One region of the Nostoc edaphicum CCNP1411 genome, then DNA from elsewhere that is predicted to be linked to it. Evidence: riboswitches for the same ligand, from Rfam matches in the RefSeq annotation. Region 1 holds a riboswitch; each other region holds the start of a gene.
What was found. Region 1 has a riboswitch for cobalamin ahead of HUN01_RS03015 (TonB-dependent receptor plug domain-containing protein). Riboswitches for the same ligand answer to the same signal wherever they lie in the genome.
Positions count from the first base shown of each region.

Region 1 (10,233 bases):
GTTAGATCAACTCAAATAGTTGTACAGAAAGGTTCAAAAAAATGGCAACTTTATTATATTCTGTAATTGGTTTTCTTCTGATTTTGGTGATTGGAATTGCGGCTTATCTCCTGACCGCCCGCAAGTATGAATCCTCCGCTACAGTCGCCAATTCCTACGATCAATGGACTCTTGATGGCATCGTAGAGTTTTATTGGGGAGAACACATTCACCTCGGTCACTACGGTTCGCCGCCACGACGAAAGGATTTTTTGGCTGCTAAATCTGACTTTGTACATGAAATGGTTAAATGGGGTGGAATAGAAAAATTACCTTCTGGCACTACCGTCTTAGATGTTGGCTGTGGTATCGGCGGCAGCAGCAGGATTTTAGCGCGAGATTATGGGTTTGCGGTCACAGGGATTACGATCAGCCCACAGCAGGTAAAGCGTGCCCAGGAGTTAACACCCGACGGGCTAAACGTCCAGTTTGCGGTCGATGATGCAATGGCACTGTCGTTTCCAGATGCCAGTTTTGATGTGGTCTGGTCAATCGAAGCAGGCCCCCACATGCCAGATAAAACCGTCTTTGCTAGAGAATTAATGCGGGTGCTAAAGCCTGGTGGAGTGTTGGTTGTAGCTGACTGGAATCAGAGGGATGACCGCCAAAAGCCGCTAAATTTTTGGGAGAAACCAGTGATGCGCCAACTTCTCGATCAGTGGTCTCATCCAGCTTTTTCCAGTATTGAAGGCTTTTCCGAACTTTTAGCAGAGACAGAATTAGTCGAAGGGGAGGTAATTACGGCAGACTGGACAGAACAAACGCTTCCTTCTTGGCTAGACTCCATCTGGCAAGGAGTTGCTCGACCACAGGGATTGGTGCGTTTTGGTCTATCTAGTTTCATTAAATCTCTGCGTGAGATGCCGACGTTTTTGCTGATGCGTTTGGCGTTTGGTGCAGGCCTGTGCCGATTTGGAATGTTCCGCGCTGTACGGGCGAACGGTAGTACAGAATTGAGCGATAGAAACTTTGCCAAACAAACTCCCTCAAGCTTGATTAGGTAGCCAATCCGACATAACTTTAACTAAGTACTGATTTGCGTAAAATCGTGGGGAATTGAGGATTGAAATTTAAACGCAGAGGGACGCATTCGCGGAGCGTCCCGTAGGGAAGGTTAGCGCAGAGGGATATCTGTGGTTTGAACAACTTCCTACACATTGCAAGATTAATCAACAAACAAGATACTTTCTAATATGCAAAAAATTCCCGTCACAGTAATTACAGGATTTCTAGGCGCAGGCAAAACAACGTTAATTCGCCATTTACTCCAAAACAATGAGGGACGACGCATTGCTGTTTTGGTGAATGAATTTGGAGAAATCGGAATTGATGGCGAACTTTTACGTGATTGCCGAGTTTGTGACGATGAAGAAGACTCTAACAGTAATATTGATTGTTGAACTCACCAACGGTTGTCTGTGCTGTACAGTGCAAGAAGAATTCTTACCAGCGATGCAAGAATTACTGAAGCGACGCGCCAGCCTAGACTGTATGTTGATTGAAACCTCTGGACTAGCACTGCCAAAACCATTAGTGCAAGCATTTCGTTGGCCGGAGATTCGCACAGGCGCTACAGTAGACAGCGTAATCACTGTGGTGGACTGTGAAGCTTTAGCAACTAATCAATATGTAGGTGATTTAGCAGCCCTCTTAGCACAGAGACAAGCTGACTCTAGCCTAGAACACGAAACACCCATTGAGGAACTGTTTGAAGATCAGCTGGCTTGTGCTGACCTAGTATTGCTGACTAAGAGCGATCGCGTTGATTTCCCAACGCAAGTTAGAGTACAGGAGTGGTTAAAGCAGAACTTATCCCCTGGTGTAAAAGTCATTCCTTGCCAGGACGGTAAAATCAGTGGCGATTTGTTACTCGGTTTCAACGCTGCGGTAGAAGACAACTTAGATAGTCGTCCCAGTCACCACGATACTGAAGAAGACCACGAACATGATGAAGGAATTAATGCAGTGCAACTACTGTTAGACCAAGCATTTGAGCCGACTGTCTTAGTCAAACGCTTGCAAACATTAGTGCAACAGCAAGAAATTTATCGAATTAAGGGATTTGTAGCAGTTCCCAACAAAGCCATGCGTCTGGTATTACAGGGGGTTGGTAATCGATTTGACTACTTTTATGATCGTCCTTGGCAACCCCAGGAACCCCGTCAAACGCGATTAGTATTGATTGGACGGGAGCTTGAGCAGGTTCGCATTGAGTCAATTGTGTTGGAGGAGGAAGTCGATGCGACCATCTAATAGTGTTTGGCAAGGAAATTTCGGCTACTGGCAAAACAACTTTATTCATAATAATCTACTGGTAATTGGTTACACAGGATGGAAAGGATTTCAGTCATTTGGGCGGGGAGTTGTCATTTGTGATGTAGATACTAAAGTTACTCACCCTACAAATACAAGTGTTGATACAGTTCCCTTCACCCTGCAATTTCTACCCTCTGATTTGATTGGGTTTTACTTGCGATCGTTTCAGGATGGCGGATTTATATCGCAATCAATCTGCTCCCCTATGATTTCATCAATTTTACCTGCGATCGCAACATACAATCCCCATCAAGATATTCTTTTGGTGCTAAAGGCAGATCCTCAATTTGAGGTGAATTTTTTACACCAACTAAAAATTACTCCACCCGATTGCTACGAACAAGTTTGCAATCGCTGGTCAGAATTTAAACCAAGCCTAATGCCCTAGAAGATATACAGGATATCAACATATATAGTTGCACTTTTTAAAGTTGGAGTATAATCGATTGCTATCTCTCTAGCAAGTAGCTATGTATTAAGTATATAAAACAGGAAAATCTCCTGTTTGGGAAATAAATCAATGTAAGAGATACAAAGTGAAAAATAAAAGATTTTACTTGGATTTTTTGCAACTATTTTTTCAAGAATCTGTGAATCTCAGATAGCAATTTATTTTCTGGTGTATATTATGGGTGAATTGCTTCGAGTATGCAGGTTTTTAGAAAACATCATTCCCCTACCAAGCTGAGAGAACATTAACCTTAATTGTCAACCTCCTTCTAGGACAATTGCATGAAGAAAGTTTTAATAACTTTAACTACCAAATCAGCAGCTTTGATGTCCCTAGCATCATTGGTAATGACCAGTAAAGTCACCACAGCTGGTGAACCAGTAAATCCGCAACCAGTAGACCGTCCTAATGCTGCTACTAGACCAGTATCAGCATCAGACCAAAAAGCTTGTGTAAGACATCCGAAACTCGGTAAGTTTTTCTGCGCTCATGCTGAAGAATTATCTCATTTGCAAAAAGGTGTAGCAGAGATTGATGTTACATCGGATGACAGCGAAAAGGCTCTGCTTGGGGTTACGGATGCAGAAAGTGATGCTGCTGTAGCTATGTTTGGTTGTGATTGTGCTGCATCGATAAATTGTTTACGCCGTCTGCGGAATAGCCTACCCTAGAATCTAATTTCCTGAGTTTTTCATCTTCCCAAAAGCAGGGAATATGGGAAGAGTTTTTCTCTCTTCCCTCACTCTTTTACAGTTTTGTGTTTAGAAGTTTCAGATAAATATATTGCTGATGTTGTGGTGATAGCAAAGCTCTACGGCGAAACGCCGAACGCATTCCCACCATTATACACACTCGGTCGTTGGGCATTTAAGCGTTGGCTGGAAAGGTCGGTTGTCGAGGGGTTAGCAGCGCATACTATTTTTGAAAACCATCTGTGTTATTCCGTTCAACTTTGGCAGTTATCTAAAGGAGTTTAATTGAAAATGACCACAGAAATAAACACCCAAGATTGGCAACAAGCTTTTATCGCCACCAATATATTAGCAATTGCTTACAACGCTTGGATCGGTTATTTAGGAGGAGAACGTGGTGTCGTAATTTGCAGTACCAATTCTCCGCATTTAAGTATGGCTGGTGAAACATTTAAAGCGCATTTTATCCCGCGTAAAAATCTCGCAGCTTTCTTAAATGCTTGGTTAACAGCACCAGATACCGTACTGTTGCAAAGACACTTCATGAATGCTCATATTCTTGAAGCTGTAGATAAGTATAATCCCCAAAAAGATATTGTATTTTTGTTGGAATACGGTAATCAGGCTGGGTTTTTCTATTTAACTAATTTACCAATTACACCACCGCAATGTTACCACACTGTACGCAAAGAATGGGCAAAATTCCAACTTCCGCACACCCTTTTAACAGGAGCAAAAACACAATGAGACTCATCCAAAAGCAAAAACAAGCTTTCTAGTTTTACCGCTTTTTCCCCATTGCTATGTATAGAGCTTTAATAGCAAAATTAAAGCCTTGTACTACCTCTTATGACTGTAATACTCTGGACAAAATTAAATCTAGAGTGTGAAAAAATTACCTTATCCTGATAGTTATGGTATTTATTTTATGAGTGTTAACTCTAGCACAAATATAATTCTATAGGAATCATATTTGATTTCTGAAAATATTTGAGTAGGGTGTGTTATGCCGTAGGCTAACGCACCATCCGAAGATTTTGGTGCGTTACGGAAGCCGTAACACACCCTACATATACTTAGATTTTTTCATAAATCAAATACTAGTCCTATATATCCAGTAAGTAATATGGAGAATTAAAATTATTATCGACTGAATTTACATATAGACAGTAATTATGGTAATGTGACACATAACTGTCGGTTCTGATGGGGAGCAGCCATCAGGCGCAAGGGGGAAAGTTCGGTGTAAATCCGGCGCTGTCCCGCAGCTGTAATGAGACGAATATAACGTGTCTCTTAGTCAGAATGCCCGCCGACTCACTCTAGACACAAAACATTTATCTGCGAGGCACAGATGATACATTTGATTAATAAATTTCATGGGTACAGATACTGTTTTAAGACGGTACCCTCTGCAAGTTTTACTAATTCGCTTCGCTGTTAGTAACGACACTTAATTTTTGGTTGTCTTATAGGAATTTGGGTATCCATAAGGAATACCACAAAGTCTTTTTGCTATCAAAATAGTATCCACCATGATTTAGCTATGGCAATGCATTGTAGCAAGCTAGTACCGCAAGGCGGAATTAAAAATTAAAAATTAAAAATTAAAAATGAAGACAGCGTAAGGGTTTTGTTGATTGGGAATGGGTGGTTTATTTCCGCCGTACTGTACTAGTTAAACCCTAAATCTTAGAAATTCAACAGCACAAATAAATACCTGCATTTACTGAAAACGAGGAGTTTCATGTCCACTTCCCGCATAGTTACTTATTGTGAATTTTTCTCAAAAATCTTCGTTTTTACCGCAATTTATGGGATGGTCGGTGGAGGAAATGTAGCAATTGCTAATCAAGTTGCACAAATATCTGAGTTTCCTAAGTATGAAGGTTCTGCAAGAGACTTACAACCAGTTGCACAAGTAACACCTGAAAATACTCCAGCCTCCACAACAGAAACAGAACCCGATATTGAATTAACAGTCATCGACAAGCTATTGAATGAACCTGTATTTTCACCTTTTCGCCGCGAGGGGACAGTGAAAGATTCCACCCGTCCAGTTTACGTGATTACAGGTGAAGAAATGGAAGCGCAAGGTGCAAGAACTGTCAAAGAAGCACTGCGATTTCTTCCTGGTGTCTTGGGTGATGGTACAGTTGGCACAGAAGTTAATGCCCAAAGTGGTCAATTTATTCGCGGTTCTAACACCGGTCAAGTATTAATATTGCTTGATGGTAGACCGATTAATAATCTTGGTGGCGGTGGTTTTGACCTTTCAGAATTTACCACCAATAATATTGAAAGAGTTGAAGTGTTACCAGGAGGAGGTTCAACACTTTATGGTTCTGATGCGATAGGAGGGGTAATTAATATTGTCACTCGTCGTCCCACAGAGAAAATTACAACAGAAGCCAAAGTTAATATTGGTGCTTATGGACTAAACCAACAAAGTATTCAAAATAGTGGGAAAGCAGGTGCAATTTCTTGGGTTGTAGGTTACAACCGTACCCAAGCAGAAAATAATTATCCTTTTACAATTCCTGAAGCCAATTTTACAGGAACTAGAACAAATAATGATGCTCTATTTAACAACTTCAATGTCAAACTAGAGGCAGATTTAGGAACACGCAATACCTTAAGTCTCTCAAGCCTATACTTAAGCAAAGAACAGGGAGTACCAGGAGGAGTAGCAATTCCTGAACCCCAATTTGGGCAAGGTTTTTTCAATTCTCTCACCGACAATAATCGCAAATACACAGACCAAGTTCTCACTGATTTAACCTGGAATTCCAAATTAGGGAATGGGAATGATTCACTTTTAACAGCCAGAGTTTATACTGATTTTCTCAATACTCGTTTTGATAACCGTAGTGGTGCACTTTCATCTCAAAATCGGTTTGATTCTAACCAAGTTTCTTACGGTATTCAAACCACACATAGTTGGAATCTTACCAAAAATCAGATTTTAGTTTATGGCTTTGATTACCGGAATGCAAATGTGCGTAATACTACCTTTAATTATGGCACTAATGTAAATAGAGAAAATTACGACAACGGTATTAGTCAGGGAGCCATTTTCGCCAAATATGAAAATAATTTTACTCCTAGTTTCAGTATCAATTTAGGAGTACGCCAAGATTTTAGTAGCTTGGTAAATGGCTCATTTACATCACCATCTGTAGGTACAAAATTAGCAATCTCTGACTCCACAACACTCAGAGCAAACTACATCAGAAACTTTCGAGCGCCAACCATTGCCAATTTATTTAACAATAATCCTACTAATATTGGTAATCCTGAACTTAAACCAGAAAAGGGTGATAGTTTTGATATTGGCATTGACCAAAAGTTAGGTAATATAGGCTTATTACGTTTGACGTTCTTTAGTAACACAGTATCCGATACAATTGCCTTTAAGCGGTTGACACCACCCGTGAATGGCAATACAGGTACTTTGGAAAATATCGGACTGGTTAGAACTACAGGAATTGAAGCTTCTTTAAACTTACAGATAGCGAAAAATTTCTATGCTTTTGCTAATTATACAGCTAATGATCCACGGATTTTAGAAAGTTCTAATCCGGCGGAAGTTGATAAAGAGTTGCGTTTTGCAGGTGCGGATAAATTAAATTTGGGTGTTTCTTATGAAAATCCTCAAGGTTGGTATTTAGGATTGCTCATGAATTCTTTGAATGGGTATCCAACGAATAACGATAATACAGAGTTTTTGTCTGGTTATACTACTTTAGATTTCAAAATGCGCGTCCCTTTAAGTGATAGTTTGATACTGATATAGGAATCATATTTGATTTCTGAAAAAAACTACGAGATAATACGGACAGAATATTTGTCTAATAGCTAACAATGATAAACCAGCATCTACAAGCCGCGATCGCAGAACTACAAGAATTTATAGATGATCGCCCAGATGCGCGTGAGGTGAGGAAAGCGTTGGCAGTCAAATTGGTTTATCAAGGCTACAAGTATGAGGAAATTCAAACAATTTTAGATGTGTCACTGGGTTCGATAACAAGCTGGAAGCAAGCTTATGAGGAAGATGGAATTTCGGGACTGCGCCTGAACCACAAGGGAAAAAAAAGTTACTTAACTGCTCAACAACGAGAAGAAGTTTTAAGTTGGTTGCAAACAAAAGAATGTTGGGAACTTGGTGAACTCGAATATAAATTGGCTTTTGAATATGATGTAACTTATGAGTCAAAGCGGAGCTATTATGACTTATTTGATGCGGCAGGAATTAGTTGGAAGAAAACTACTTCTTTAAATCCAAAAGCTGACGAGGACGCTGTTGCTGCAAAAAAAAAAGAGATTGAAACACTATTGGCAAGGCATCGGCAGGAAATTGAAGAAGGAAAGTTGAGAGTATTGCTGCTTGATGAGTGTCATTTAATGTGGGGAGATTTAAGTGGGTATGTCTGGGGAAAAACTGACCAAGAAATAGCAGTGAGAGTTGTTAATATACGAGACAAACAGACATACTACGGGGCAGTTGACTATCTGGAGGGAAGCTTACTACTAAAAGCGTATAACGCAGGTAACTCAGAAAATACAATTGATTATCTACGTTATTTATTAGATCAGTCCCCCAATCAAAGATTACTTCTTTTTGGGATGGTGCTTCTTACCATCGTTCACATCTGGTTCAAAACTTTTTAGGCGAGGTAAACCAAGATTTGTCTCAAGAGGAGTGGAAAATTCACTGCGTCCGCTTTGCTCCTAATTGCCCGTCACAAAATCCAATTGAGGATATTTGGTTACAAGCTAAAACCTGGGTGCGGCGTTTCTGTGCCTTGATTCCTTCGTTCTCACATCTCAAATGGATGTTTGAGTGGTTTATCCGGCACACTACCTTTGATTTTGCGACTCTTCAAATGTACGGAGCTTTTTCAGAAATCAAATATTAGTCCTATAAGTAGTGTAGATAATATCTTTAACCAGCGTTATCAGTTGTTTCCGGGTTTTCCTGATGGGGGGAGGGTTTTTCAGGTTGGGTTGAGTTCTAGGTTTTAAGGTTAAGAGTTTTTTCACGCACAGGAGAATTGAAGATGAGTGAATTTAATTGTTTGGTTACACCAGTAAATCAAGTTGTGACTGAGGCGTTGTCTACAGGTGGAACAATTGAGTATGAATATTTTGATTGTGGAAGTGATGTTTTGTCATCGTTACTTTACACTTTATTTGAGCAGAATTGGCAACAGGTAGGGGTGGGGCATATTGTCCAAGGTAGTGTTTTGGAATTAGAATTTAATGCTGCACCAAAACTTTGTATTCTCTACGATGGATATTTGACGGTAGCGACAGAAGGTTGGCATTTACATTTGTGTATTGATACTAATTTTGGTGGGCCTCTTTGTAGAACCCCTGTAGAAGTCAGGAAGCAGCGTCAAGTTAGTCGTGCGGCTTTTTATCGTCGGTTTAATGCAGAAGGCCATCCCAGAAGTTGGGGAATTCAATTTTGGAATGGTGCAGATGAACAATTGATGACGATTTTATTACCTAATCCTTTCGTTGATGGTGAAAATTTATTACCAGAAGGTAAACCTGATTTATCAAAGTTAGCTTTGTATCAAGAATTAAGAGATATTTATGTATTGGGTATTCAAGCAATCCCGTTTAGCAAAAATCCACTGAAGCATTCTTATATCTCAGTTTGTACTTCTACTCGCTGTCTTCCTTCACGCAAATGGCAACCCACATTTGATGCTTTAAAATCAGCAGTTGAAAATGCCGGTTTAGATATAGAAGTGAGAACATCTGGCTGCTTGGAAGTTTGCCAACAAGGGCCAGTAGTATTTTATTCTGATGATAGAACTTGGTACACTCGCGTTAACTCAAGCGTAGCTGAAACTATTGTCAATGAACATTTGCTAAAAGGTAACAAAGTTATTGAACATTGCTATCCACCAGATTCCCCATAACTTCTATTTTTACAAATCTCACGCAAAGACATAAAACAGATTTTATTTAGTTCATCTTCTTTTCTCTTCTTCTCTAACTCAATACGGTTCAGTTAAGCATTTCTTTCTTCTCTTTGCGTCCTTTGCGGTTCGTAAAAAAATTGACTTTGGCAAAGAGTTGTAGCCTTAACTGAACTGTATTGTTCTCTAACTCTCTGCGCCTTTGCATCTCTGCATGAGAAAAATTCTCTTTCCTCAAACCCCATGAAATTGGTAAAACTTCCTCACTCAAAACCCATTATTTTTTTATGCCAATTCTTCTTAATTGCCACTTTAATTATTGCTTGCAATATTACACCAATGAACACATCTACAAATACCAATAATAACGGCTGCATTCAAAAATATGACCCCAATACTGATTACTTCCCTAATAAAATCAAGATTACTCATGCAACAGGCTTCGCAGTAGAGTATCATAAACACTACAAAATAGTCACTATAAAAAATTCTTGGCAGAATGCCAACACAAAGTTTCAATATGTTTTAGTCCAATGTGGAACTCCTACACCAAAAGAATTTAATCAAGCGCAGGTAATTACAGTTCCTATTAACTCCATAGTTTCTCTATCTACTACTCATTTACCCCACCTAGCGAAATTAGGTGTAGTTGATAAACTGATTGGTATTAGTAATACTAAACAAGTCAATACTTCTGATGTAGTCGAGAGAATTAAAGCTGGAAAGATAGCACAAGTAGGGAATAATTCTAATGTGGATATAGAAAAATTATTAGAATTAAATCCTGACTTGGTGACAA
Region 1 is NZ_CP054698.1:46,919-57,151, forward strand. Features, by position in the region: gene HUN01_RS02990 (methyltransferase domain-containing protein) at 42-1,043, shown strand; partial or broken gene cobW (cobalamin biosynthesis protein CobW) at 1,233-2,292, shown strand; gene HUN01_RS03000 (hypothetical protein) at 2,279-2,743, shown strand; gene HUN01_RS03005 (hypothetical protein) at 3,088-3,477, shown strand; gene HUN01_RS03010 (hypothetical protein) at 3,790-4,245, shown strand; cobalamin riboswitch at 4,680-4,829, shown strand; gene HUN01_RS03015 (TonB-dependent receptor plug domain-containing protein) at 5,318-7,294, shown strand; partial or broken gene HUN01_RS03020 (IS630 family transposase) at 7,387-8,420, shown strand; gene HUN01_RS03025 ((2Fe-2S) ferredoxin domain-containing protein) at 8,562-9,434, shown strand; gene HUN01_RS03030 (ABC transporter substrate-binding protein) at 9,678-10,233, shown strand, end outside.

Region 2 (10,233 bases), on a different replicon from region 1:
TTATTAATCATTATCAAGGCAGTGTTGGAAAAAATGAGTTATTTAATAATATATATCTAACTAATAATCCTGATTTTAGTATTTACTATGACACGTGCGATCAAATTATTTTTGGTGAAGCAAATTTTGACGACTATTCTGACCAGAGTGAAGTTACTCCTGCTTTAATTCGCGTCATGATAGAGCTTCGACTTAAGTGGAGCATGGGAATCTCTGGATACATGGTTAGTCAAAAACCAGGCAATATGAGTGATTTTCTTGAAGTTTATCGCTCCTTTGTGAATCAGCAAAAAGTGATTATTGATCCTAGATTTGACATCATTAAGAGGATTTACGAATGGGGAAATATTTATATACATACAGGAACTCGATCTTATACTTGGTTGACGGGATTTGCAGTAAATATTTTGAAGCCTCTTTTCTATGGTGAGACACACCGTTTGTCGGGAGTAAGAGTTGAATCTCTAGCTACAATCTATGAATTTTGGGATGAACTGAAAAATCACTACATTAATCGTTCGCATGACAAAAGAGTCGATGTCAGGATTTTTCCATATACGCCAGGTTTTATTTGCACCGACAAAACTTTTAGCTCAATTCCATGTAAGAACCACTATGCAATCTATGAAGATGTGATGCTAAAATCAGGACTTTATAAAGCTATTGCTGCATATAATATGAAATGTATACTTGGGGAAGGAATTTCAGCAATTGGTAATGCACTTTATGAGCGTGTACGAAACAGCTACATATCTCTACGAGAACATGAAATTAGAGAAAGAGCTTACTATGTATGGTTGAAGAGAGATATGCCATTATGGGATGCTGACCGTGACTGGTACTGCGCTATTGAAGACGATATTGCCTATCTGCCCAAACCAGCTTGAATGTTGAACCTATGTCTAAGAAGCGCGTGTACACGGAACGGAGATTTACGCTATCGATTATGATGCAAAAAATATAGTCGTCCGGTGACGCACCAACCGTTAGCTGGCTCCGTTTTGGTCAGTTGAGGCGGTGGTTTCAGGGTGATTTGTTGGTAGCGCGATCGCCCAGCAAGCTCTTTGCTGAGACAGGCGTGTTTGGAGGGCGATCGCTCGCTGTGTTGCAAGGCATGAGGGATCGGTGACGTGGCAAGCTAACAAGTCATTGGAGCGGACAAGGAAACGTTGCTGGCTCCGTTTAAGTGTGATCGTTGCCGCTCAATTTGGTCGTTAAGTCATCACAAACCTATTTAATCCTGTACGTAGTCTTGTCCTGTCACCAAAGCCAATTCTGCTCGCATAAACTCACGCCCCAAGTAAGCCGCATGATCCAATCGGCTGACTGGAAAAGGTTTTGTTGACTCAAACAGTTGAATGCAAATTTCTTTAGCAGTTCTTCCAGTAAATAGGGCAGTTGGTTGTCGTTCCACTTTGACGGTTGCAGGAATCGGCTTTCCGGTTTCTGGATCGATAGCCAATCCTTGCTCGTTAACTTCATTGGTAAAATGTTTCGCACAGATCAAGCCTGCTCCCCGATCTAAGTAGATAATAAAATAACCTGCCGGATCGAGTTCTAAAAATCGCTTGGATAGTTTGTAGTCAATTGCTGCGATTGTTTCCACTGTCGTTATCATCATTTTTAAACTCCAAAACAAAAAGCACCGCTCTAAACGCCAAGAGAAGTCTGAGCTTCATATCTTCAGTGAATGCAGAGAAGAATAGTGTAGATATTGGGCATTACTGTTGAGTTCAACAATAAGCAAGAGAGCAAAAGTCTTAAAGCACTCTCAGACTAATGCCTGTGACTACTTTTACTGTTATTTCACAGTCACATTTGCTTCCTCCCGTAGAACTTTCGTGGCTTCCACCATGTTCTTTAAAGCCGGAATCACCTCTGACCATCGCCGAGTTTTCAAACCACAATCTGGATTTACCCAAATTTGTTTTACCGGTAAATTAGCAATTCCAGTCCGCAATTGTTGTAAAATCTGCTCAGTTGTCGGCACGACAGGACTATGAATATCGTAGACTCCATTACCAACTTGATGTGAGTAACCACCCTCTGTGATTTCTCGCAAAGTTTGATTGTTGCTGCGACTATTTTCAATTGAAATAACATCAGCATCTAACCGTTCGATATCCTTGATGATGTCACCAAATTCGCAGTAGCACATGTGGGTATGAATTTGCGTTTGGGGTTGGGCTACTGCTGTCGCCAAACGAAATGCATCTACAGCCCAAGATAGATATTCATTCCAGCGCTCAACCTTCAGGGGTAAACCCTCACGCAGCGCGGGTTCATCTACTTGAATTACCTTTGCACCAGCCGCTTCCAAATCCGCTACCTCATCCCGCAACGCTAAAGCAATTTGGAAAGCTTGTTCTGATTTGGAAATATCCATCCGGGGATAAGACCAATTTAAGATAGTTACAGGAGCCGTCAACATCCCTTTTACAGGTTTTTCCGTCAATGATTGAGCTACTTTAAACTCACGTACCGTCATTGGCGCAGTCCGAACCACGTCACCATAAATAATTGGTGGACGAACATAACGGCTACCGTAGCTTTGCACCCAACCATTTTCAGTGAAAGCGAAGCCTGATAACTGCTGTCCAAAAAATTCCACCATATCGGTGCGTTCAAATTCACCATGAACTAAAACATCTAATCCTAATTCCTCTTGTAGTTTAATGCTTTCAGCAATTTGAACATCAATTGCAGCTTCGTATTCTGACTGACTCAATTCACCCCGTTTGTAACGCATTCGGAGTTGGCGAACTTCAGAGGTTTGGGGAAAAGAACCAATTGTAGTTGTGGGGAACAGAGGAAGCGAAATTTGGGAATCAAGCCGCAATCCATAGGATAAGGAGCGCTGAAAATCATCAGTTTTTAAAGTTTTTAGTCTTTCTTGAACTGACTGATTTGCTGGATTAAACTCCTCGAACTTATTCCAGCTAGTCTCGATAATTTCTTGTTCTATTTTAGTATTTTCTCCTATTATTGTCCGAGCCAAGAAAACCACTTCTTGAAGTTTCTGTTCAGCAAAACTCAAGACATTACGTAGTGGTGATGGTAATCGTTTTTCTCGTTTGGCATCGTAGGGAACAAATTGTAAGGAAGCAGATGGTTGAATATGTAGAGATGTTCCATGTAAAGTCTCTACAATCTCTTGTAAAATGGGAATAACTTTCTCGGAACGAATTTGCCAAATATTTCTTGCGTCTATAATCCCTGCACCTAGTCGCTTATTTGGTGGGAAACCGTAGGTTTTGATTAACTCTAAGTTGCGTCCGCGTGTCAAGTCTAAGCTAATAGCAGCAACGGGTAAATCTATCACCCAAGGGTAAGTTTCACCCAAATCATCAAAATAAGTAACCAAGTGTAGGGGTATTCCAACTAACGAAAGTGATTGATAAACTTTATGAAAGTGTTCTTTCCAAGAATTAGCATCACCTAAAACAAGTGCAGGTTCATGTATTTGTACTTCTTCTACTCCCAGATTTTTTAATTCAGTGAGTAGGTTTATGTATAGCGGAATTAACTTTGATACTGCTTGCTGAATATTTAGTGATAGTTTGCTTAAGCGCAGCAGAGTACAGGGGCCAAGTACAATCGGAATTGCTCGTTTACCTAATATTTTTTGAGCGCGGCTAACTCGTTCTAAAAAGTCACTGAAATCAGATGGTAATGTTGATTCAGCAATTTCCGGGACAAGATAGTGATAGTTAGTATCAAACCACTTGGTCATTTCCAAGGCGGGAATTCCTTCTTTACCTCGTGCCATTGTAAAGTAGCGTTCTAAGCCAGAAAGCTGTTGAAATCTTTCAGGAATTAGCCCAAAACGAAATGTCCAGTCAAGTACATGATCGTAGAGAGTTGTGTCTCCAATTCCAATATAATCAATTCCGGCTTCAAGTTGGGTTTTCCAGTTAGATTCCTCGACTTTTTGTATGGTTTGCAGTAATGATTCGGACTCTATATTACCACTCCAAAATGCTTCTAGCGCTTTCTTTACTTCCCGGTTTTTACCAATGCGGGGATAGCCTAATGTTGCTGTTTGAATCTGCATTACTTTCTGTTCCTTTTAAGACTAATGATTTAGGTACTAGAGATTAAGAACTGGCAAATTTTACCCAGTCATCAATTAACAACAACTTATGTTTAATTTTGCCCACTTATTTAGTGGTGGAATCTTTGCTAAAATCCCTTTTTTCAAAGGTTCAGGTCGTTCTGACCAAGGTAATAAACCATCAGGCTTAGTATAATATTGAGTTGCACATTTCAATACAGCAGATGCACAGCCGTCAACTGGTAAATCGCCAAAGAGATAGGTTGATTTCCCTTCTGCTGTAAAGGCAATAACACAAGAATGGTTACAAGCACTCATACATTCAACTCCCTGAATGTGGAATTTATTTCGCAATTCCCAATCTTGTGCAAGTTGTTGAAGCTGTTGTATTAGTTGTTCACCTTTACTTTCACCAACTCGTTTACCGTTTTGCCACACGCTGTCACAAGTCGTGCAAACAAATAAAGTATGTTGTTTGTCGAGCATTAATTTTGAAGTTTGTAGAAAGAAGTCTGAATCGCAGATATGACAACTTTTTGCAGTCGTACAACTGCAACATAACGTGTCAATTTAGCAAAAATGATGTTACAAAAGCTTTCACGCCAACAAAAAACTAGCGCAAATGACAGTTGCACCAAAGGCTAATTGCAATGATCAATAAACTGCCTATAATTTCACAGCCATGAGTAGTCTGTGGAGTATCTCTGGCACTATGAGAACGTGAAACTGATGTATCGTTGAAATATTTATGGCAATATTCACCTGTACCTCGCAGATGGGTATGAGTTTACGTGTTGCTTTCGGCGGGCATTCTGACTCACAAGGCGAACCTTGATTACAGCTGCGGGACAGCGCCGGATTTACACCGGACTTTCCCCCTTGCGTCTGATGGCTGACTCCCAACAGAACCGAGTTGATATTTTCCTAACAATAGCATGATTATGAATTTAATCATACTTAAACTGACTGGTTCCAATAGCTACCATTTGTTAGTGGGACTGAGACAAAAACAACCAAAAAAGAACCTCAAATCTATATGCAGAAAGACTTTAACATCGTTTTGCTTAGTTTCTTAAGATATCTAAGTTTGGGCTATTTTTGAGCATAAGGTGTCTTTCTCTTACCCTGCATTGGTTTGAGGCTTGTTTTTCCCTCAAAAATGTTTAAGTCCCGCTAAATGCACTGTTACTAATCATTGATTCCTACAATTTAAAAGAAGTCTTGGTTATGTCCACCAAGACTTCGGATATATTTATTCAATTTAAAACCTGAAGCCAACTTTTTATCCCAAATTGCTGAAATAGATTGCCCAAAGAGTTCCTGTTACTCCCACAGCAATTAAAAGGTTAGTGAAAAACTTGCCTAATTCAGTTTCTTCTCCTAGTACTTTATCGTCTTGACCTGCACTGAAAAATAATGACCAGGCTTGGTTAACGTTAATTATTTCAAAGTTGTTGAAATCGGGGCGAAAAACAACGGGGCCAATTAAATCTTTTTTAGGGAAATCAAAATCAGTTTTCATAGCAATCCTCTGGTAATTTTCTATCGGTTAATTGAGTGAAATTCTTAAATATTCAGATTTAGTTACAGGTTTGTCAGCCATCCAATCAAGCCGTGTCCTGTGACAACTTCTAGAGCTATGAGTGAGACAAAACCAATCATCGCTAAACGTCCATTGAGTTTCTCGGCGTACTCGGTAAAACCTGCTCTTGGGGTTTTATCTACATAAACCTTTGGTTCAATTGCAAAGTTGTTGAGTTGACCAAGTTCGTTCATGGTAAAGCTTTTGCTTGTCATGTCTTTTTTCCTTTACTTGCTTATGTAACCAAATATAACACTATGTAAATATTTTTTACAAGTACTTGACAGAAACAAAGAATGTGGTTTTCCGTACTCAGCAGTTAGGTTTACCGTATGTGCGATCGCGTAGCGTCTCCTTTTTGGGCGATCGCCTCTGGCGGGTGCAAAGCACCATCGCGTAGCGTCTCGTACCCCTACTCTTAAGCAAACTACGCGCAGCGTCGACTACAGGAAAAGAGAAGCCATCGCACAAAGCCAAGCCAGACAGTTTGACAGCTTGTCATTTGACGACACCACCCATGAACAAGAGAATTGTTGAGGATGTCGAATAAGCTTTAATTGCAGAGGGAACATTGGGATGAAAAAGATTATTTCAGTATTGTTGCTGGGTGTAGCGATTTTCACTTTTGCCTTCAATAACCCAGCTTTAGCAGCAGACGCAGCCAGTGGAGCCAAAGTCTTTAGTGCCAATTGTGCTTCTTGTCACGCAGGTGGTAAAAACTTGGTTCAAGCCAACAAAACTTTGAAAAAAGATGCTTTAGAAAAGTTTGGGATGTACTCAGCAGAAGCGATTATCGCCCAAGTAACAAACGGTAAAAATGCTATGCCTGCCTTCAAAAGTCGTTTAAAACCAGAGCAAATTGAAAATGTAGCAGCGTATGTGCTGGGACAAGCAGACAAGGATTGGAAATAAAGTCAGAATACGACTGTTGTCCTCTAGTTCAGAAATAGTAGGTAGGGTATGTGCCTTATCTACTCATTTTGCTCTGTTAATAAAGTGAGGTATTATTATGAGTCGCTTTTACCGATTCATCCTCAATTTTGGTATTGCCGTTGTACTCGTCTGTCTTTTTCTCACTTCGCCTGCATATTCCTTAGCTGCATCGGACGCGAAAATCCCAGAAGGCGACTTATTCAAGCTAGGGATCGAAAAAATGCGACACGGCAGTTACCCTGAAGCTATTCAAGATTTTACAGAGGTAATTAAGCTCAAAAAGGATTTTGCTGTAGCTTATAGCAATCGTTGTCTGGCTTATCTGCAATTAGAAGATTATCAGAATGCGATCGCCGATTGCAATCAAACTCTAAAGTTAACACCCAACAATGTGGAAGCACACCTCAACCGAGGACTAGCATACTACAGACAAGGGGACTATCAAGCAGCGATCGCTGACAACAATCAAGTAATCGCTCTCAAACCTAATGATTTCAGAGCCTACTACAACCGAGGGATAGTCCGTGGTATGTTGGGTAATCACCAACAAGCAATATCAGATTACAATCTCGCACTCACTAATATTCCCCAATCATCCAGTCTACTAGAAGCGGATGTTTACAATGACCGAGGACTAGCTCATTTTGAGTTATCAGACTTAAAAACAGCTATGATCGACTTCTCAGAGGCAATTCAACTCAATCCCAATGACTATAGAGCTTACTATAATCGGGGTTGTGCTTGTGGTAGAAGTGGCGATAACTCTTGTGCTGTTAGGGATTTTACGGAGTCACTCAAACTGAACTCAACCAATGCTCAGGCTTATCTTAATCGGGGTATAGCCTACCATCAACTTGGTCACGAACCAGCAGCGATTGCAGACTTACAAAAGGCGGTTGAATACTTTGCCCAACAGAGAGAAACTACACTCTATGACAAAGCTTTCTTATTACTGAAAAATTTACAGCAACAACTCTCATCTTTATCAGAAATTGCTCTAATCCCCAGAGACGCAAAGACTAAGGAATATGGAGTTAGTTCTTGAAACTGTCTAATTATTTAGGACTTACGCAAAAGTACACGCTGTATGGGCAATTCATGAATTGCCCATACGTGAAAATAAGGGTTTCGGCTATTGTTTACATAAGTCCTGTTATTGTCAAAAAGAACTCAAATACTCACCTAATTCCTCTAATTATGAAACGGAATCACCAGCAATGGCACAAGCACCAAAATTAACCACACCCAAGACCATATTTTTGGCTGTCCTATAGAATCTGGTTGCTGCAAAAGAACATCTATTCTCTGTGTGACATGATTAGTTGGAATATGCTGGGCAAAAGCTGCACAAAAATTTACCTCTAGTAAAATTGGAGTATTGACAACCAAGAGTAAAGCCTCTGCCAATAAAAGATTATCAACTTGCCTAGTTGCCCAATAATCAGCCCGTATTTCTCTTAAAAGTAACAACTCTTGCCATAAAGATTCTGTGTGCGGTAGCCAAGAGGTTAACTGACGTAGCCACCCCAAAAAGAAAAACCAACAGGTATCGCGGTAGTGGCGATGTCCATCTTCATGGGCTAGTACAGCTTTGAGATGGGGGACATCTAAGGTATCTAATAATCCCTGACTGATAATTAACTCAGGTTCCCAAAAACCAACCAAAGCACAATAAACAACAGGCGCATTTAGTAAGCGTGCTGGTGTACCGTAAACACAAACTATGGGATAGGTGCGAATTTGTTCTAGCATCCGGTTTCCCTCCCATGCCAACTTCAGCCATAAGATACCTGCAAATCCTAAGAAACTGATGGCAAGTCCGTAGCTAACCCAACCTTCCCACCCCCAAACCATAATATGTCCATGAGGCCCCATACAAAACACTGCAAATGTTGTGGTTAACAGAAGTAATGGCGGTAGGAGAAATAGCAACAAGGCGCGGGGAAAACGTTCTGTCCAGCTTCCCATAGGGGATGACCAATAATATCTCAAGTACCAAGCTAGGATTAACGCCATCACTACCATCAACAGATGCATTACTTCTTCTCCCTGAGTTCACGAAGTGCTTGGATTTTTTGGGCGATCGCCTCAAACTGTGCCACACTAGCCTCATCCAGACTGTCAGCAAAAGCAGCTACAATCTCCGGCTTGCCCAATTCGAGAAATTTCTGTAACTGTTCATAAGCCTCTAACGCTTGTGCTTCAGAATAGGAAATCAAAGGTCGCCAAATATAGTGGCGGTGCTGTTTAACACATTCTAGCCAACCCTTATTGCTAAGACGATCCAGTATTGTTGCTACTGAGGAATAAGTTAACTCGCGTTCTGGATCAGCAATGATGCGTTCATGTATCTCTTTGACTGTGGCAGAATCCAGAGAGTAAATAATGTTTAAAATCTCTGCTTCTAATGGGCCTAATTTCAGTTTGTTGGGGCGGTAATTTGGCAGAGAACTCATCTTTATTTTTAGTGTCTTTTAACTAGATTAACCAGAATTTATTTATGATAAATTTGCTTGAAAACTTCATAACTAACTTTGACAAGCTGTCGCACTTCAATCTGACAACTTGTCTTTTGACATTTCACACCGACTGACTTAAGGTCGGAGGGGATTTTTAGCTTCAGTTGGCTTAATTTTTTCCAGGAATTGAAGCTCATTACAATCTTGATTAAACCTCCAATTGTTCATTAATTAAGGAATATGCGTATTTCAACTCAATCAATAAAATTTACCAAATATTCAATCTCTTCTGAGCAAGCAGTTATCTTTAACCCAGATTACTTAGAAGCTGTATCAAGTAGTCTATCTATTTTATGATGAGATTTTTACAAATGTCAAAAGACAGACTGTCATTCTTTTCTCTGACATTTTGTCAAACTAAAAAATCTAGAAAAAAGTTAAAGAATATCCAGATCAATAATTATTGAAGACATTATTTGAAGAATATATTTGTTAAGTTTAACTAAGTGCAGGATATTTGCACGGGAGCAGACCATGTTTGAATATCTTCCACCTTTGAACGACCACAACTTACCTTACCCAGATACAATCCATCCGATAGTTGTCCACTTCGTGATTGCAATGGTATTGTTCGCCTTCTTCTGTGATGTAGTTGGTTATTTTAGCCATAACGCCCGTCTTTTTGAAGTCAGTTGGTGGAATATGTTTTTCGCCACGATCGCCATTTTTATTGCGATCATCTTTGGTCAGATTGAAGCGGGTTTAGCCGAACCTTACAACGCAGTTGAACCAATCCTAAATTTACATACCCTGATTGGCTGGTCGCTTTCAGGAATCATCGCCGCGATAACAGGTTGGCGTTATGTCATTCGGTTACGTGACCCAGAAAAATTACCAGTTCCCTATCTGGGAGTGGGACTACTTTTAACTTGTTTGGTGTTCTTCCAAGTGTATTTGGGAGATGAATTAGTGTGGGTGTATGGACTGCACACAGTACCAGTTGTAGAAGCTGTGAAGGCAGGTATTTTGCGATGAATACCCAACTAATTGAACAACTCAGATCGCAACTAGGTGCAAACGGACTACCTTACAGCATTCCCGTTCATCCCAACTTAGTCCATCTCACCTTGGGTTTATTTATCGTCGCCATTGCCTTTGATATTGTTGGTGTACTATTCCCCCTAGAAAAACCAGTTTTCAAATTT
Region 2 is NZ_CP054697.1:246,463-256,695, reverse strand. Features, by position in the region: gene HUN01_RS02735 (DUF2934 domain-containing protein) at 1-887, shown strand, start outside; gene HUN01_RS02730 (hypothetical protein) at 938-1,111, opposite strand; gene HUN01_RS02725 (DUF4346 domain-containing protein) at 1,235-1,618, opposite strand; gene metE (5-methyltetrahydropteroyltriglutamate--homocysteine S-methyltransferase) at 1,802-4,054, opposite strand; gene HUN01_RS02715 (DUF1636 domain-containing protein) at 4,130-4,540, opposite strand; cobalamin riboswitch at 4,840-4,982, opposite strand; gene HUN01_RS02710 (hypothetical protein) at 5,337-5,576, opposite strand; gene HUN01_RS02705 (high light inducible protein) at 5,639-5,851, opposite strand; gene petJ (cytochrome c6 PetJ) at 6,213-6,548, shown strand; gene HUN01_RS02695 (tetratricopeptide repeat protein) at 6,646-7,614, shown strand; gene HUN01_RS02690 (M56 family metallopeptidase) at 7,761-8,606, opposite strand; gene HUN01_RS02685 (BlaI/MecI/CopY family transcriptional regulator) at 8,606-9,025, opposite strand; gene HUN01_RS02680 (DUF2231 domain-containing protein) at 9,563-10,063, shown strand; gene HUN01_RS02675 (DUF2231 domain-containing protein) at 10,060-10,233, shown strand, end outside.
Region 2: it holds a riboswitch for cobalamin, as region 1 does, so the genes downstream of both, HUN01_RS02715 (DUF1636 domain-containing protein) here and HUN01_RS03015 (TonB-dependent receptor plug domain-containing protein) in region 1, are expected to answer to the same signal.

Region 3 (10,233 bases), 370 kb from region 1:
GTTTCAGCCTTTTATCCAGCTTGACAGTAGCCTTAACCGTCAATACAGTGGCACTGGTCTAGGTTTGGCACTAGTACAAAAGATTGTAGCCCTACATGGAGGAACGGTCTTAGTTAGGAGTGAAGTTGGAGAGGGAAGTTGTTTTACCGTCTACATTCCCTACCATGCTAGCGACAATATGTCAACAACACAGGTAACTACTTTATTGCCCAGCTATCACTTACCTGCTGAGAATGCTCAAGTTTTAATTATAGAAGATTCTGTTGCGGCGGCTGACCAAATTACTCGCTACTTCAGCGAAATGGGAATGCAACCCATCATCTATCCCAAAGGTGAAGGAGCCGTAGAAGAAGTGCTGCGCGTTCAACCTGCTTTGATTATTCTGGATTTGCAACTACCGAACCTATCCGGTTGGGAGGTGCTCAATCAACTCAAGACCAACCCAAAAACCAAATATATTCCAGCGATCATCATTTCAGTTGTGGATGAGCGTAGCAAAGGACTAGCTCAGGGAGCGTTTGAATATCTGGTCAAACCCATTACCCGCACTCAACTTCAAACAACTATAGATAAACTACAACATTCTGCCCTTTCTAACCCACCAAATCTAATTGGCGTACCAGAAGCAGTTCTAGACACTCCTTTGATTTTGCTGGCAGAAGATAATCAAGCAAATATTGATACTATGTCCGGCTATCTTGAAGGTCGAGGATATCATCTGATTCTGGCAAACAATGGACAGCAAGCTATTGACCTTGTTAGAGTTCAACGCCCCGACTTAATTGTAATGGACATTCAAATGCCGGGAATGGATGGCTTGGAAGCAATGCGGCGTATCCGTAACGATCAGCAATTTGTGCATATTCCGATCATTGCACTAACGGCCTTAGCCATGCCTGGCGATCGCGAAACTTGTTTAGCCGCTGGAGCTAACGAATATTTGACCAAACCCGTAAAACTTAAACAGCTTGTAAGCACAATTCAACAACTCTTAAGCAGGTAACGGAAATTTTCGATGGATATTCAAACCTCTATTTTAGTGATCGACGATCAACCCGATAACTTTGACGTTGTTGAAACCTTACTGGATGGTGAAAACTACCAGCTTTACTACGCTCCTAGTGGTCAACAAGCTCTAAATCGCCTCGATAGTTTTCAGCCCGATCTGATTTTATTAGATGTGATGATGCCCGATCTTGATGGGATGGAAGTCTGCCGGCGCATCAAAGCCGATCCACAATGGCAAGCAGTGCCGATTATTATGGTGACAGCATTAACTGAGAAAGAAGATTTGGCTCGATGTCTGGCGACGGGTGCAGATGACTTCATTAGTAAACCCGTCAACGGTGTGGAATTACGAGCCAGAGTTAATTCCATGTTGCGGATTAAGCAGCAGTACGACAGTATGCAAGTATTGCTCAAGATGCGAGAAGACATGGTAAATATGATTGTGCACGATCTGCGAAATCCACTTACCACTATTATCTTAGGAGCAGAGATTCTTCGGTTGGCAGGTTTGTCACCGAAACAACAACAAGGAAAAGTCGATCAAATTTTACTTGCTGGACAACAACTACAATCGTTAATTGATAGTTTGCTGATTATGGCAAAGCTGGAATCTGGCAAAATGGTTCTCAACTACACAGAAGTGGATCTTTGTGCGCTATGTATATCAGTTGTAGAAGATATTGAGGCGATCGCTACTCAAAAAAACCTGACCCTGATACGTGAATTTCCCGAACCTGGTGGCATTGTTGTAGTAGATGCAGTGATCTTTCGTCGAGTGCTGGATAATTTGCTCTCCAATGCCATTAAGTTCTCCCCCTTCAATTCTCAAGTCATCCTCCGAGGAGAGTATTTGGCAGCAGGTGGTGCTAAAGTGCAAGTCGCTGATTCCGGTTCGGGAGTTCGTCAAGACTTACGGCAAATCATTTTCGAGAAGTATGAAATTGGAACTATGATGCCAGAAATTTCGCAAATTGGTTTAGGATTGGCTTTCTGCAAAATGGCGATCGAGGCACATTCCGGTACAATTACCATCGAAGATAATCATCCAAATGGTAGTATTTTTACTGTATTATTCAAAAATAAATAATTCACTTTAGTCTAAATTAATACTTGCCTCTGCGACTAGAAGTCGCGGCTACACATACAAAACCCGCCTACGCGGGTTATAAAACTCGATTTTCTGCTAGTCCACGTAGGTGGAATTAGCCTGTGTGGTAGCGAATTATATTCGCCCAAAACTTTTAAAACATCCTCTAATTAGAAATGACCTCTAAACTGTTTTAATAAACTACGCTTTGTAAAAGTCCCAGCCAAATAAATTTGGCACATTCGCTTATATCCCCCGGTTAGAAACACGGGGGCTTTACGCATCACGACTCGTAATGGTGATATAGTTACTCAAATCGGTTCTGATGGGAAGCAGCCATCGGACGCAAGGGGGAAAGTCCGGTGTAAATCCGGCGCTGTCCCGCAACTGTGAACCAAAATTAGGTGAGTCAGGATGCCCGCCGGTTAGAATCAATTCGTTTACATAAATCTGCGAGGTACAGATTCATGAAAAGAAAAAAACAGGCGTTAGTCAGTCTAACCCTGATGGGAGTTATCAGTTTTTATCTAGTCATTGGTTTACCCAAACCCGCCTACGCCATGCACATCATGGAAGGTTTTTTGCCAGTGCAGTGGGCAATTTTTTGGTGGATTGTGGCATTACCATTTTTTCTATTAGGATTGCGTAGTCTGACTCGCATTACCCAAGCTAACCCGGAATTGAAACTACTCCTGGGCTTGGCTGGTGCTTTTACTTTTGTGCTGTCAGCTTTGAAAATCCCTTCTGTCACAGGTAGCTGTTCTCACCCAACAGGGACAGGGTTAGGTGCGGTGCTGTTTGGCCCCCTTACTATGTCGGTTTTGGGTAGCTTAGTATTGTTGTTTCAAGCTTTGTTACTGGCGCATGGCGGCTTGACGACGTTGGGGGCAAATGCTTTTTCGATGGCGATCGCTGGCCCTTTCCTAGCTTACTGGATATATAATCTGACAATAAAGTTAGGTGGTAAACAACAAATCGCCATATTTTTAGCAGCTGCGATCGCAGATTTACTCACCTACATTATCACTTCCATCCAACTCGCCCTAGCTTTCCCCGCACCTGTTGGTGGGTTTATCGCTTCATTTACCAAGTTCGCCGGAATTTTTGCCATTACTCAAGTTCCCTTAGCAATTAGTGAAGGATTACTAACTGTGTTGGTGTGGAACTGGCTGCAATCTTATAATCCTCAAGAATTAGAATTGTTGAAATTAATCAAGCGAGGAAGTGGCAATGAGTCAATCTAAAAAAGGGTTGAGTAACTGGCTGTTGGTATTAGGAGTTATCGCTTTAGCAGTTGCACCGCTAATATTTGTGCGAGGTGGGGAGTTTTCCGGTGCTGATGGCAAAGCAGAAGAGGCTATTAATGAAATACAACCCGAATATAAACCCTGGTTTAAATCATTTTTTGAACCAGCTAGTGGGGAAATAGAAAGCTTATTATTTGCTTCGCAAGCGGCTTTGGGTGCGGGAGTAGTTGGTTATGCAATTGGATTGTATAAAGGACGTTCCCAACAACAAAAACCTAAAGAATGAGCCTACAACTAGACACTTTAGCTTATACCAATCGATTGCGAAGATTGCCACCAGAGCATAAACTAATTTTTGCATTTACTACTCTGGCTATTTCCCTGGCTAGCCATCCGCTAGTGCAAATATTGATGGCACTTTGGATGGGTATTTGGACAGTTATTTATGCAAGAATTCCCGCTGGTGTTTATTTTAAATTGTTAACATTTACCATAGTTTTTTGTTTGACAAGTTTGCCAGCACTTATGGTGAATGGAGTTACGATTAATGATTTGCCAAACGTACAATTAGATTCGTGGTATGGATTAACTCTCGGACATTTCTATATTTATATCAGTCATCATGGCAGTATTCAAGCATTAGGAATTTTAACCAGAGCATTAGCCTCTGTTTCTTGCTTATATTTTCTCATGTTAACCGTCCCTTTCACGGAGATATTACAAACTCTGCGTTACTTACGATTTCCAGTGCTTTTAACCGATTTGTTATTACTAATGTATCGGTTTATTTTCATCCTACTGAACACAGCCGAGGAATTATGGACGGCACAAAATTCCCGTGGTGGTTACCGTACTTGGCGTAGTGGAATGAAAAGTTTAGCACTACTAATTGGACAATTATTACAGCGAACCTTACAACGATATAGTCAGTTTTCTCTGGGATTGCAATCACGGGGTTTTGTGAGTGAATTTCGAGTTTGGCATCCCCGCCGCTATCGTCCCCAAGCGCGATATATCATCGAAGCAATTTGCGGCTGTGTAGGATTAATAGGATTAGAATTTTGGCGAAATGCAGGAATATTTACTTGAATTTGAGCAGGTATATTACACCTATCCAGGCGCACAAGAATCAGCTTTGAATGGTCTAACACTGAAGATTCCATCTGGTAAAAGGTGTGCGTTAATTGGGCAGAATGGTTGTGGTAAAACGACGCTATTTTTATTAGCTAACGGTCTTTATAAACCTGATTCTGGTATTGTACGTTGGCGTAATGAACCGTTAAGTTATAATCGCAATTATCTTAGTAACTTACGGCAGAAAGTTGGACTAGTATTTCAAGATCCAGAACAACAATTAGTAGCTTCTACTGTTGAAGAAGATATATCTTACGGTTTGTGTAATTTGGGTTTACCAGAGCCAGAAATTAAAGACCGAGTAGAGCAAGCATTAGTGGAATTTGAACTGACTGCTTTAGCAGAAAGACCAGTACATCATCTGAGTTTAGGACAAAAAAAGCGAGTTTCTATAGCAGATGTGATGGTATTACACCCGGAACTATTGGTGTTGGATGAGCCAACTGCATATTTAGATGTAAAACATACTCGTAACTTGATAGCGACTTTGAAAAGGATTCATCGAGATGGAACCACTTTGTTGATGGCAACCCATGATTTGGATTTAGTTTATCGTTGGGCAGATTGGGTTTTTGTCATGGATAAAGGGCAGCTGATGCTAGAAGGTAAACCACAACATGTATTTAGTCAGCGTACACTTTTAGAAGAGTTAGAGTTAGGCGTACCATTGATATATGAGATGTTATTTGATGGGCTATCTACTGAAGAGGAAGTAATTATAGAAAGAGTGCGACAGCGGATATTACAGCTATTTCGTAATTTTTCCTGATTAACATAGGATTTACGTAAAACTAAACGCCAACCTACACAGTTTAAGGTTTTTGGCGTTAACCCAAGCGTATTGAAATATAGGGTGGACAAAAATTTGCCCACCATATAACTAATTTACACCTCGCAGCTTGCGAGTATTATCAACTAAACTCTGAGCAAATTGATCAAATCTTTGAGATAGCTTCTCATCTAGTAGCTTGCCTTCAGGACTGAACGCACCCCAAGCTTGTCCAATCGCAATTTGTTCAGGGATTGCCCAACAATGCACCCATCTGGTAATTAACCGTAGTTCGTTCAGAGCATTACTATTAGACTGTCCACCTAAGACACTAATAAATCCTGCCACTTTATCTGACAGTTGATCAAAGCTCATCAAATCTAGAGCATTTTTGAGGACACCACTAACGCCACCATGATACTCAGGTGTCGCTAAAATTAATCCATCAGCCTGACTAACAGTATTTTGCAACCGCAGAACATCTGGGTACTCTGGATACTCCTTCGCGCCAGTGCAAAATGGTAGCTGCAACTGCCGTAAATCGAGAATTTCTACCTCTGCACCCAAGGCTTCTACCCTTTGCACTGCTACTTGTAAAGCAAGCTGGGTATAAGAGTTGGATCTTAAGCTACCGCCAATACCAATAATTCTCACCATAATTAACCTACAAAGTATTAACTAGCTCTTAAAAAGCGGAATCGTTATGACTATGTTTATCTTAGCGATTTGTGTCAGAATGTGTCAAATTAATATCTGCTGGGCATTGGGCATTGGGCATTGGGTATGGGGCATGGGGCATGGGGCATGGGCATAGGGCATAGGGCATAGGGCATAGGGCATGGGGCATTGGTGACTCTTCCCCATTTTCCTGTGGATGGAGTTTTTCATGGAGGAAGGAATAGCCTGAAGAAACTTGGGAATGCTTTTGTGTGGAAGTTAGACTAGATAAGAAAAGTGTAATTTCCAGTTATTACAATTTTTAATAGAAGAATAGGCATAAAACCAGCGCTCAAACTTGTGCCAGCAGACAAAGGGTAACTATTATGACAAATTTGGGAAAAAAAGCATTGATAAAAAGTCAGTCGTCAAAGCGCGTTGCTTGGGTTGGTGCGTTGGCAAAACCCGCCGTAGGCATCGCAGCTAGTTTAATTATGTTGCCAGGAATTTTCGGTAGTACTCCTGTCATGGCACAAAAAGCAGAGAGCACCCCTCTAAATTATGGCCAGTTGATCAAGAAAGTGAAGGCGGGAGAAGTTGAAAGAGTAGAGCTTGACGAAACTGAACAGCTAGCAAAGGTTTATCTCAAGGGGCAAAAGGAGAATACACCACCGCAACAGGTGAGACTTTTGGCGCAAAATGCAGAGTTAATTAACATTCTTAAAGAGAGGAATGTTGATTTTGGTGAAGTTTCCTCTGCTAATAGTCGAGCTGCTGTTGGGCTGTTAATTAATTTGATGTGGATTTTGCCACTGGTGGCTTTAATGCTGTTGTTCCTCCGGCGCTCTACAAATGCTTCTAGCCAAGCGATGAATTTCGGCAAATCCAAAGCTCGCTTTCAAATGGAAGCCAAAACTGGAGTCAAATTTGAAGATGTCGCCGGGGTTGAAGAAGCTAAAGAAGACCTTGAAGAAGTTGTTACTTTCTTAAAACAGCCAGAAAGATTTACGGCTGTAGGCGCACGGATTCCTAAAGGAGTGCTGTTAATTGGCCCCCCTGGTACTGGTAAAACTTTACTAGCAAAAGCGATCGCAGGTGAAGCAGGTGTACCATTCTTCAGTATTTCCGGTTCGGAATTCGTGGAAATGTTCGTAGGTGTGGGTGCATCTCGCGTGCGCGACCTCTTCAAAAAAGCCAAAGAGAATGCTCCTTGCCTAATATTTATCGATGAAATTGACGCAGTAGGTAGACAACGAGGCACTGGTATCGGTGGCGGTAACGATGAACGCGAACAAACCCTCAACCAACTGCTCACTGAAATGGATGGTTTTGAAGGTAATACAGGCATCATTATTATTGCTGCCACTAACCGCCCAGATGTTTTAGATGCAGCGCTGCTCAGACCAGGACGCTTTGACAGACAAGTGATGGTAGATGCACCTGATCTCAAAGGGCGACTGGAAATTTTGAAAGTCCACGCTCGGAATAAGAAAATTGATCCTAGCGTATCATTAGAAGCGATCGCTCGTCGCACACCTGGTTTTACTGGCGCAGACTTAGCCAACTTACTCAACGAAGCTGCCATTCTCACTGCGAGGAGGCGCAAAGAAGCTGTCACCCTTTTAGAAATTGATGCTGCTGTAGACCGAGTTGTTGCAGGTATGGAAGGTACTGCCTTAGTGGACAGCAAGAGTAAGCGCCTGATTGCCTATCATGAAGTTGGACACGCTTTAGTGGGTACATTGCTCAAAGACCATGACCCTGTACAGAAAGTTACATTAATTCCACGGGGACAAGCACTAGGATTAACTTGGTTTACTCCCAACGAAGAACAGGGGTTAATTTCCCGTTCCCAACTCAAAGCTAGGATTACTGCTACTTTGGGTGGTCGCGCCGCCGAGGAAATCGTTTTTGGTAAGCCAGAAGTGACCACAGGTGCAAGCAATGACTTGCAACATGTGACAGGGATGGCGCGGCAGATGGTGACACGCTTCGGGATGTCAGAATTAGGCCCATTGTCCTTGGAAAATCAGAGTGGAGAGGTATTTTTAGGACGCGACTGGATGAATAAATCAGACTATTCTGAGGAAATTGCCGCCAAAATTGATTCGCAGGTGCGCGAAATTGTTAACAATTCCTACATCAAGTCCAAAGAACTTTTGGAAGAAAACCGTGTAGTTTTGGAACGTTTAGTAGATTTGCTAGTAGAACAGGAGACAATTGAAGGCGATTTATTCCGCACAATTGTTGCTGACAATGCTCAGGTAGCAGATGCAAAGTTGGCTGTACCCCATTAGAAAGATGAGTGAAAAATAATGTAGAGACGTAGCAGTGCTACGTCTCTACAAGGGTTCTGGATAACGCATCTTTAATTTCACCAGATGTGTATTAAGGAATAGGGAAAAGCTAATAGTCTCTCAACTTTAGACTACTGAAAATCCAAATGCTAAGATTCCCGACTTATTAAAAAAGTTGGGATTTTGTTTTAAAAAAATTACAATACTACCTCAGCCTTCCCAGAAAGTAGCACACATAAAGTCTTGTCACTGCAAAGCTTAGACTATTGTATTATATATACCCAAACAATGTACTACAAGTGGACATAAACATCATGAAATATAGATTTTGGGCAAGCTATCTGCTTGCTGCTTTAGCATTTCTCCCCTTCGAGTCTGTAAGCACTACTCAGGTTTTGGCAACAGAGTCAGCTTACCAACTGGCACAAGCTAAATCTGCTTACACCCAATATATGCAACTTGGTTATAATGAAACCAAACGGAGAAACTATAGAAAAGCTTTATTGAATTTTCAGCAAGCAGAGCGGCTACGTCCTGGAGATAGATATGCTACTTCTGCAATTAGAAATGTTACAGGTTACATTCAACGTGGTAGAAATCGTATCGCTTTTGTTCCAGGTAGACCTGGTAGGGTAAGATCGGCTGGAACACGGGGAAATTGTTTTCCAATTGGACAATATATTATTCCCCTGACACCAACAGATAAGGAAGCTCAACGAACCACAGCAGAGCGTCCCACATTCTTTTTTTACATTCCTCAAACTTCGACAACAGTGCAAGCACTAGAATTTGTTTTGCGGGATGATGATAGCATTGACCCATTGTATAAGGGAACTTTCAAACCTGTTGGGCAGAATGGGATTGTGAGTGTAAATGTACCTATTGATCAGCCATCTCTACAAATCGGTAAAGAGTATAATTGGACTTTTTCGATGATTTGTGATCCTAATAACCGCGATAAAGACTCGTATGTAGAAGGTACAATTGTGCGATCGCAAGATGAAAACCTATCCCTTCAGCTAAACCAACCAAACACAGACTTGGATCGGGCAGTTTTATTTGCAACTGCTGGATTTTGGGAAGATGCTCTGAGAACTTTAGCTAATTTACGCAGCCAGCGTCCTAATGATCCCGAAGTTCAGAAATATTGGGAAGATTTTTTGAATTCAGTAGACATTAAAGAAGTTGTAAATAAGCCTTTATTGCCATGTTGTACTGCTCAGAAATAAATTAACAATTACTTAAAAACCCGGTTTTCATAGAGAAGCTGGGTTTTTTACCCTTCAATTTAAGATTAAGCGATGTCTACGACGGGCTACGCCTACGCAAATACTTATGGCGTGGACGGTATCAATTATCGCTAATTACTGCTGTAAGTCAAGCTGGTAGAGAGAACAGGATGCGATCGCCTGATTTTCTACCGACGCCAACACTCTTTAAACGCTGGCGTGTCAAAAATAACAATAATATTGTACATAGTTTCCGAATTTAGTATTTATGTATCATTCCGCAAAACCCTAAATGGCTGATTATTGCTTTCCCATTTACGAATGTCCAAGTAGAGTTGTGTCTGGTGAAAGTAAATTTCTTCATAAGCAAGCCGTAAATTACGCTCAAGACTGTTAGGTTCAACATCAGCAGCTTTGTTAGAGCCAAGTGCTTTGCGTAAACCAAACGACAAAATTTCCACCAAATGATGACCACAGCAAATTTGCCAAGGATCGTGGTTATTGCTTTTCTGGCTCTTTAGCCGTTCTTGCAGATTTTTCTCGTTCAAAGAGAAAGCTTGGGATTTATTCTTAATTTCCTGAATCAGCTTGAGTTCGTCAATTTGCAGAGTTTGCTCATTAAGAAACTTGCTAAATGTAATTCCCTCAAAGGTTAGGTTTAATCCATCAGATTTAGATATCCAAAGTAAATAACCTACCGACATCCCATTTTGAAGTAATACTAATCTTACATCTCGATTAAGCTTACTAATTTTATCTTCAGAACCAAATTCAGCGATTACTTTATTAAATGCTGGCGAGTTAA
Region 3 is NZ_CP054698.1:413,807-424,039, forward strand. Features, by position in the region: gene HUN01_RS04485 (PAS domain S-box protein) at 1-1,003, shown strand, start outside; gene HUN01_RS04490 (hybrid sensor histidine kinase/response regulator) at 1,016-2,095, shown strand; cobalamin riboswitch at 2,396-2,535, shown strand; gene HUN01_RS04495 (energy-coupling factor ABC transporter permease) at 2,563-3,339, shown strand; gene HUN01_RS04500 (energy-coupling factor ABC transporter substrate-binding protein) at 3,326-3,628, shown strand; gene cbiQ (cobalt ECF transporter T component CbiQ) at 3,625-4,431, shown strand; gene HUN01_RS04510 (energy-coupling factor ABC transporter ATP-binding protein) at 4,412-5,245, shown strand; gene HUN01_RS04515 (NADPH-dependent FMN reductase) at 5,357-5,902, opposite strand; gene ftsH (ATP-dependent zinc metalloprotease FtsH) at 6,289-8,199, shown strand; gene HUN01_RS04525 (DUF928 domain-containing protein) at 8,514-9,428, shown strand; gene HUN01_RS04530 (DUF4435 domain-containing protein) at 9,695-10,233, opposite strand, start outside.
Region 3: it holds a riboswitch for cobalamin, as region 1 does, so the genes downstream of both, HUN01_RS04495 (energy-coupling factor ABC transporter permease) here and HUN01_RS03015 (TonB-dependent receptor plug domain-containing protein) in region 1, are expected to answer to the same signal.